Regions from separate parts of the Caballeronia sp. LP006 genome, predicted to be linked through region 1. Evidence: predicted binding sites of a transcription regulator. Region 1 holds the regulator's gene; the other holds the start of a gene.
The links. The regulator FliA, encoded in region 1, starts transcription of late flagellar genes. The targets are predictions, from matches to a motif close to CTAAAGTTTNNNNNNNNNNNGCCGNTA.
Positions count from the first base shown of each region.

Region 2: the regulator FliA is predicted to act here: its motif matches at 1,668-1,694, upstream of P9250_RS28450 (DUF4088 family protein).

Region 1 is NZ_JARTVW010000005.1:308,965-313,386, forward strand. It holds gene P9250_RS18135 (aromatic ring-hydroxylating dioxygenase subunit alpha) at 1-889, opposite strand, end outside; gene P9250_RS18140 (diguanylate cyclase) at 1,093-2,187, shown strand; gene P9250_RS18145 (RNA polymerase sigma factor FliA) at 2,282-3,013, opposite strand; gene P9250_RS18150 (MinD/ParA family protein) at 3,032-3,952, opposite strand; gene flhF (flagellar biosynthesis protein FlhF) at 3,945-4,422, opposite strand, start outside.
Region 2 is NZ_JARTVW010000005.1:2,537,287-2,541,708, forward strand. It holds gene P9250_RS28435 (CreA family protein) at 1-353, shown strand, start outside; gene P9250_RS28440 (AzlC family ABC transporter permease) at 620-1,306, shown strand; gene P9250_RS28445 (AzlD domain-containing protein) at 1,303-1,635, shown strand; gene P9250_RS28450 (DUF4088 family protein) at 1,782-2,546, shown strand; gene P9250_RS28455 (ATP-dependent helicase) at 2,571-4,422, opposite strand, start outside.

The sequences.
Region 1 (4,422 bases):
CGAGCGCGAGCGGCAGCAGCTTCGGCCATTGCGACTCCACGATCGGCGTGTCCTGCAGCAGAATCTCCATGTTGAAGTCGTACAGCTCCTCGTCGCTGTGCGAAGTCTCGTCTTCGTGAATGGAAACAAGCCACGCGCGGGTCTCGGTCTGCGTCACGGGCGACGCCACCAGCATGATATGCAGTGCGCCCATTGCCCCCGACGCCATCTTCGTGAGCTTCGCAACCAGCGGCCGCTTCACGCGATAAACGTAATCCATCATCGCGCCGCCCTGCCCCGGCAAACCCGCCGGCTGCCAGAAACGGCACTGGCGCGCTTCGAGTCCGTCGGCGCTTTCCACGACTTCATAGTCCGGCACTTCGGTATGCGCATCCTCGCCGAGAATGCCCACGTGCACGAACGAAAAGTGCGCCATGTCCAGGAAGTTTTCGACGACACGCGGCGCGGATGACTTCACCGTCTGCGGCGCAAGGTTGATGCGCCGTCCGCCCGGAATCGCGGCTTCGGGAAAGAAATCGAGCGCGTGCGCGGGCTCGCCGAAGCACATCCACACGACGCCGTATTTCTCCTCGGCGACGAACGCGGTGGCGCACGCGCGTTTCGAAGGCCGAAGCGACGGATTCGACGGAATCAGCACGCACTGACCAAGCGTGTCGTAGCGCCAGCCGTGATAGGGACACACGAGCTGATCGTTCGTCACCGTGCCCAGCGACAGTTGCGCGCCGCGATGCGGACAGTAGTCACGCCAGACATGCGCCACGCCTTCGGCATCGCGCCATACGACGATGCGCTCATCCGCGACGATGAACGCTCGCGTCGAACCCGCCGGCACGTCATCGCCATTACAGACCGCCAGCCATTCGCCAGCGAGAGAAAAGTCGTCGCTCATAGCACTGAAGCATCCGCAGAAAACGCCGTTAATCATCTGTCCGAGATGCGTTCTTACACGATTCACAGCAGCTTGGCAAAACGTTGCAAAATACCAGTCGTCGGAGACGAACATCGCGACCGGGCCGCAATAAGACAAAAGCGCGACAGCAAAGACACGCGCAAAAGACCATAACAGCAAGAAATCACCACCAGGGGTTCAGTATGGAGCAGGCGCATCAACCGGCACGCCGGGCCTATGCCTTCGCATGGTCCGGCAACCGGAATCCCGAACGCGAGCAAGCCATGCTGCGTATCGGGATGGGAGCGGCAGTTCTGCTGGCTTATGCGGTGTATGCGTGGCGGCACCCTTCGGCCAACGCGTCGCTGATCACGCGGTTGATCGCGCTCTACGTGTCCTACGGTGCAATCACACTATTGCTCGTCAGCCGGATGATGGCGCTGTCCAACGTCCGGCTCGTCATCACCACTATCCTCGATCAGGCGTTGCTCGGCGCGATGTTCTTTCTCTGCGGCACGCTCGCCTTGCCGCTGCTGTGGGTGGTGTTCTGGTTTCTGATCGGCTCGGGATGCCGCTACGGCAAGCGCACGCTCGCCATTTCGTGCGCGATGGCGCTCGTCGCGATCGTCGCGCTGGCGTTGTGGCAACCGTGGTGGGTGGCAAACCGCGCCGCCGCGCTCGGGCTCGCGCTGAGCGTGCTGGGCGCGTCGGTGTATCTGAGTGTGCTGGTCGACAGGCTTGGCAGCGCGAATCGCGTGCTGGCGCGGCAGGCATCGACGGACCCGCTCACGGGCCTCTATAACCGTTACGCGCTCGAACAAACCGTGAATCGCGCGATGTCCGCGCCCGAAGCCGCCGACGCGAACACCAGCGCACTGCTACTGATCGACCTCGACGGCTTCAAGGGCGTGAACGATACCTACGGTCACGCGGTCGGCGACGTGCTGTTGCAGTCGTTCGCGCAATTGCTTGCACGGCGCATGCGCAAGACCGACACCATCGCGCGGCTGGGCGGCGACGAGTTCGTCGTGCTCGCGCGCAACATGCGCGATCGCAGCGCGGTGCTCACGCTCACCGATGGCATCCATTCGGCGCTCGCCGACCTCACGCTGGTGCAGGAGCGGCCAGTGAGCGTATCGGCGAGTATCGGCGCCTGCTTGCTGTCGAGCGCGGCAGAAGCGCATGACGCCGATATCACCGCCGTGCTGAGAGCCGCGGATCGCGCGATGTATCGCGCAAAGAGTCTCGGCGAAGGCAAGACGGTGTTCGCCGAGGCGCGCGACTTCGAGATGCATTGAGCCCATCCGCGCGCATTCGAGCGCCTTTGCAAAGGCAAGAGCAAAAAGCGCGCGGCCCCGGTTCGGGGCTTCGCGCGCCTCTACAACTCGGAACTCAAGCCTCGACGCTAGTCCACGACTGTTCCCGCAGCTTCGCACGCAAACGCGCCACGGCCTGGCTATGCAACTGGCACACGCGCGACTCGCTCACTTCCATCACCGCGCCGATTTCGCGCAGGTTGAGGCCCTTCTCGTAGTACAAGCTCATGAGCAGCTTCTCGCGCTCCGGCAACTTGTCGATGGCTTCGATCAGCGCGCCGCGCAGGCTGTCGTCCAGAAGCGCCGACAGCGGGTCCGAACGATCGACGCAGTAACGGTCGAGGAACGGCTCGTCGTCCGCCGAGCGGTCGAAGTCTTCGTAATAGATCAACTGGCTGCCATGCAAGTCCTGCAGCATCGACTGATACTCGTCGAGCGGCATCTTCATGTGCTCGGCGACTTCGGTCTCGCTGGCTGAACGGCCAAGGTTCTGTTCCACCTTGTGTACCGCCGACTCCACTTCGCGCGATGTCTTGCGCATGCTGCGTGGCAACCAGTCATTGGCGCGCAACTCGTCGAGCATGGCGCCGCGAATACGCTGACTTGCGTAGGTTTCGAACTGGGCGCCCTGATCTTCCTTGTAGCGGCTAGCCGCATCGAGGAGGCCAATCATGCCGGCCTGGATCAGATCGTCGAGATCGACGCTCGCCGGCATTTTGGCGACGAGCTGGAGTCCGAGGCGGCGAACGAGCGGCGCATATTTCGTAAGCACGTCGGACTGCGAGAGTTTGCCTTGGGCGTTATACATCCTGTTCACCTTTCAATATCACATCGACGCCGTGCTGCTCATTGCATGATCGGAAAACGCCGCCGCTCGGTGCGCCGCTTTCCGTCCGCTTTCACCAGACTCGCCAACCGGAATGTGCGCGTCGTACTGGCTCGCTTCGTCGCCGCGCGAAAACGGCGCGGGACGCATCGGCCAGTGCAGCAGCTCGGCTGCGATGTAGCGGTAGTCGCGCGCCGCGGCCGTAGCCGGAAACGCTTCCACCGCACACCGAGAGAGCTCCCTCGCCCGAGCGACGCGCGCATCCTCGGACACATACCCTGCCTGCACGAGCGACACGGCCAAATAACGGCTCGCGACACCCGAGAGGTTGTCGAACGCGACCGCTGCATCGGCTGCGTCCTGCACGTGATTCATCAGCACGCGGAACTGGCCGATCGCGTGGGCGTAGTGCAAGCGCTTCATGCACGCATACGCCTCGGTGATCGCCGACGCGGCTACCCGCGTCACTATCAGAAAGTCATGCGCCTGCGCCGCGAGCGACGAGAGCGCGCCATTACGATCGAGTTGCGCATCGATCAGCACGATATCCGCGGGGCCGTCGAGCAGCGCGCGTGCTTGCGCTGCGTCGTGGCTGATACGTTCATCGCGCGGTGCGGCGATCAGCGAAAAACCCATCGGCGTGCGCACCGCGACATCCTGCAGTTCGCGACGGCCGGACATCACCGCCGAGAGCGCGCCCGCGCCATCCACACCCGCCATGCGGCTGACCGAGCCCGCGTTATGCCGCTCGTCGATGACGAGCACATCCTTGCCATGCACGGACAACGCCGCGCCGAGGTTCACTACCGCCGACGTGCAACCGATGCCCGCCGGTCCGCCCACTACAGCCACCACGCGAGAACTGGCGCGCGTCAGCAGCCTTCTCAGGCCTTCAGCCTGATCGAGCACGAACTTATCCAAAATGGACTCCATGCAGTTCGGTCGTGGCGCGTGCGGACAGTGCGGACAGAAGCGCCGGCACATCGTCGTCTTGCGGCACGAAAGGCGAGCCATCGCGCGGAATGCAGAACGCGCTCTTGATGAGGAAACGCTTGGTTGCGACGTACAAGTTCTCCGGCACCTTCTGACCGGTCGATACGTAATGCACCGGCAGCTTGTAGCGGATGACCGTATCGAGCACGCTGCCGAGGTTGGTCGCCTCGTCGAGCTTGGTCAGAATGCAGCCCGCGAGCGGCGGCTGGTCCGGCGCACTCTTGTAGGCCTGCACGACTTCGTTGAGCGTGTCGCCGTGGCTCGTGGCGTTCAGCAGCAACAAGCGTTGCACCGGCTGACCCGTGCCGCACAGCATCGCGATCTGGTCGGAGACCGTGCGATCGCGCTGGCTCATGCCGATCGTGTCGATCAGCACGATATGTTTGTTGCGCAGTTCG
Region 2 (4,422 bases), 2.2 Mb from region 1:
CCGTCGAAGCCTATGACGATCCGCTCGTCGCGGGCGTCACCTGCTACGTGTCGCGGGCGCGCACGGGCGGCGTGAAAGGCACGCTCGGCATCGCGGAAGATCCGACGGAATCGTCTATCGCCTGCCGTCAGGTCGGGCCGATCAAATTCACTCAGCCGCTCAAGCAGAAGACCGATGTCTTCTCCGACCGCATGTCGTTCATCTTCAAGACGTTGCACGTGGTGCGCGTGGTCGACGCCAAACGCAATACGCTCGTCTACTTGACCTACAGCGACCGCATTGCGACCGGTAGTCCGAAGAACAGCGTGACGGCGGTGCCGGTTCCCGAAGGCACGACCATTCCCGTGAAGTGAAGGAAGTGAAGCGATGCGCGCGCCCCGCCGCGCTCACAATGAAGTTGTAAACTGTACGACTTGCCGGCAGGCTGGTTGAAACCGTCACGCGAGCCACGAGCGCCGCACGATCGTACAAGCCCGATGCTTACTGCATGCCTTATCCTCCCGGCGACCGATATGAATGCCCAAGCGCTCATATTGGCTTATAACGGAGGCACGATTTGAAAGCAGTATCCAGCCCCGCGCTGCGGGAATTCGCCGCCGGCGCGCGCGACACCATTCCAATGATGGTCGGCGCCGCGCCCTTCGGCGTCATCTTCGGCACGCTCGTCACGGCGAGCCCGCTCACGCTCTGGCACGGCCAGCTGATGTCGCTCGCGGTGTTCGCGGGCTCGGCGCAGTTCATCGCCATCGGCATGATCGCGGGACACGCGAGCTTCATCGTGATCTGGGCGACGACCTTCGTCATCAACTTGCGGCACGTCCTTTATTCGGCGACGCTCGCGCCTTATGTCGCGCATCTGCCCGCGCGCTGGCGCTGGGCGCTGTCGGGTCTGCTCACCGACGAAGTGTTCGCCGTCGCTTACGCGCATTACCAGAAGCGCGCGCCGGGCGAAATCGGCCCGCACTACTTCTTCGGCTCTGGCCTCTCGATGTATCTGAACTGGCAACTGTGGACGCTCGTCGGCTTGCTCTTCGGCGCCGCATTCCCAGGGCTCAAGTCGCTCGGGCTGGACTTCGCGATGGTCGCGACGTTCATCGCCATCATCGTGCCGCAACTGGTGGCCGTGCGCTTCGTCGCGGCGGCGATGGCATCGGGCGTGCTGTCGTTCGCGTGGCAGGACTGGCCATACAAGCTCGGCCTGCTTGCGGCGGTGCTGGTGGGAATCGGAGTCGGCATGGCGATCACGCTGATGGAACGACGCGAGCGCGAATCGAACGGCGATAACCGCAAGGAGCGCGCACGATGACCACATCGAACTATGTGCTGCTGATTCTCGGCATGGCGCTCGTCACGTATCTGATCCGCGCGGCCGTCTTCGTGCTGGGCGAGCGGCTGCCGTTTCCGCCCATCGTGCGCACGGCGCTCGGCTTCGTGCCGGTGACGGTGCTGACCGCGATCATCGTGCCGATGACCGTCTCGCCGCATGGCAACGGCGCGGAAATCACATGGCGCAACCCGCAACTCGTGGCCGCCGTGGTTGCGGTGGCCGTGTGCGCGTGGACCAGGCGGCCCTTGCTTACCATCGGGGTGTCGCTCGCGGTTTTCTTCGTTTGGCAGTTCGTCGTCTTGCGTTAAAGGCTTCTTCGCGCAACGGCTTTCAGAACACCCTCAAGTTCCCGGCTGTAACGCCGTTATCAGAAACGAATGGACTCCGCCGTCGAAGCGGACGCCAAAGGCATTTCCCGCCATCGGGCCATCCGAGCGCGGAACCGGGAACCAACATGCGTCAAATAACCCTATCGTTTCGCGACGAGACCATCGCTTCATTGCATCGCGACTATGAGGCGTTCATGCGCCTGTCGCTCAAGCTCGACCCGCAGTTCGTCACGCCGACGTTCGAGGACTTTCTGCGCGCCAAGCTGCTCGACAATCCGACGCCGCTGACCGAGCAGGCGGTGCAGCGCATGCTGTCGCAAGGCCAGTACGCGTGGGCCAAACGCGCGCTCGACAAGGAATTTCCGGATGTCGTCGAGATTTTGATCCGACAGGCGGCCGAACACGGTTTCGCGTTCGCGATCCGCTCGGACTGGAACGCCGAGGATCTCGTGAAGGCATCGCGCGAATGGGCGACGGCCATCGTCACCGAGGCGAAGGGCGATGCTTCGCAAGTCGATGTGCTCGCCTCGCAGATCAAGTCGGCCGCGATGGATATCCGCGAAGTCGAGGAGAAGATGCAGACGCCCGCGTGGCGCCTCGCCGATTCGCTGCGTCAGCGCACCTATGAGACGAAGATCGCGGTGGAAAACAGCGTTGGCTCGAATGCGCGCGAGAAGCTCGGTGAATTGCGCTGTCTGCTGCGGCTCGGCATTTTTTATGGGTCGATTCAGAAGCAGGAAGCGCAGCAGGTGCTCGAATACATTCGCTCGCTGCGGCCGGAGTTGTTTGTCGATGAACCTTATGATGGGTTCACGCGATTTGCCGCATGGCTACGGAGCATCTTTGCGCCGGCGCCGCGCGTGCCGAAGACTTCGCGGGCGCAGCGTTAGGCATGGACCGGGCGCCGCTTACCGCTAATCCCACATCCCCTTTAAGCGCGCCGCGATATCGATCTTCGCCTTAGCCGCGGCCGCGAGTCCCGCCGCCGTCGGCGCGGCGGCGACCGGAACCGGCGGCCACGCGGTGGCTTCGAAGTTCTGCATCAGATGCTGCGGAATGAAGCGCGTGCGTTGCGCCCACACGTGCCGGTCGCCCAGATGCGTCTGGTTGTGCACGTAAAAGCGCTGCGGCGTGACGATATGCAGATCTTCCTTCGCGCGCGTCATCGCCACATAAAGCAGCCGCCGCTCTTCGTCGATTTCCTCGTCGCTACCCGTGCCCAGATCGGATGGAATGCAGCCGTCCACGCCGTTCAGCACGAAAACATTGCGCCATTCCTGCCCCTTCGCCGAATGGATTGTCGAGAGAATCAAATAATCTTCGTCGATAAGAGGCACGCCGGACTCGTCGCTGGTCGCATCGGGCGGATCGAGCGTGAGTTCGGTGAGAAAGCGCTCGCGCGTGGGATAGGTCGACGCGATGCTCTCCATTTGCAATACGTCGCCAAGACGAATGGCCGCGTCTTCGTGATTGCGTTCGAGATGCGGCTCGTACCATCGGCGGATCATTTCGAACTCCGCCGGCCAGCCGCTCTCGCGGCCGCAGAGCTTCGCCATCAGGCCGACGAAACGCGGCCAGTCTTCGCTGGCGCGGGCGGGCGCATGGAAGGCGGCAATCGCATTCGATGAACGTTCGGCTTGCGCCACGCTGTCCAGCAGCCGCCCGGCGATGGCCGGCCCGACGCCCGGCAGCAATTGCGCCACGCGAAAGCCGGCGACACGATCGCGCGGATTTTCCGCCCAGCGCAATACGGCGAGTACGTCCTTGACATGCACGGAGTCGAGAAACTTGAGCCCGCCGAACTTCACGAACGGAATGTTCTTGCGCGTGAGTTCGATTTCGAGCGTCGCGCTGTGATGCGCCGCGCGAAACAGCACGGCCTGCGACTTGAGCTTCATGCCGCCCTCGCGCGCCTCCAGCACTTGTTCGACGATATAGCGCGCCTGATCGGCTTCATCGGCGACACTCACCACGCGCGGTTTTTGCGCCGATGCCTTGTCGGTCCAGAGGTTCTTCGTATAGCGCTCGGTGGCCATGCCGATCACCGCGTTGGACGCTTCGAGAATGGGCTGCGTCGAACGATAGTTGCGATCGAGCGTGACGGTTGCGGCGGGCGGGTCGAAGTGCCGCGGAAAATCGAGGATATTGCGCACCGTCGCGCCGCGAAACGAGTAGATGGACTGCGCATCGTCGCCGACGACGGTGAGGCCGCGGCCGTCCGGTTTCATCGCCAGAAGAATGGTGGCCTGAAGGCGGTTGGTGTCCTGATATTCGTCGACGAGCACGTGATCGAAGCGGCTCGACAGATCGGCGGCGATAGTCGGCTCGGCCGCGAGATGCGACCAGTAAAGCAAGAGGTCGTCGTAATCGAGCACGCTTTGCGTCTGTTTGGCCGCGACGTAGGCGGCGAAGAGACGCTTCAAGTCCGCCTCCCACTCGCGGCACCACGGATACGACTGATCCAGCACGGCGGCAAGCGAGGCGCCCGTGTTGACCACCCGCGAATAAATGCTGAAGCACGTGGACTTGGCGGGAAAGCGCTTCTCTTTCGACGATAACCCGAGTTCGTGGCGCACGAGGTTCATGAGATCGGCGGAGTCTTCGCGGTCGTTGATGGTGAACGACGGCGCGAGCCCGACGAGATCGGCGTAATCGCGCAGCAAACGCGCGCCAACGCTATGGAACGTGCCTGACCACGTGAGACCTTGCGCGATGGCGGCCTTGGTGCCCAGCGCGTTCATGGCGATGCGCGTGACGCGACGCGTC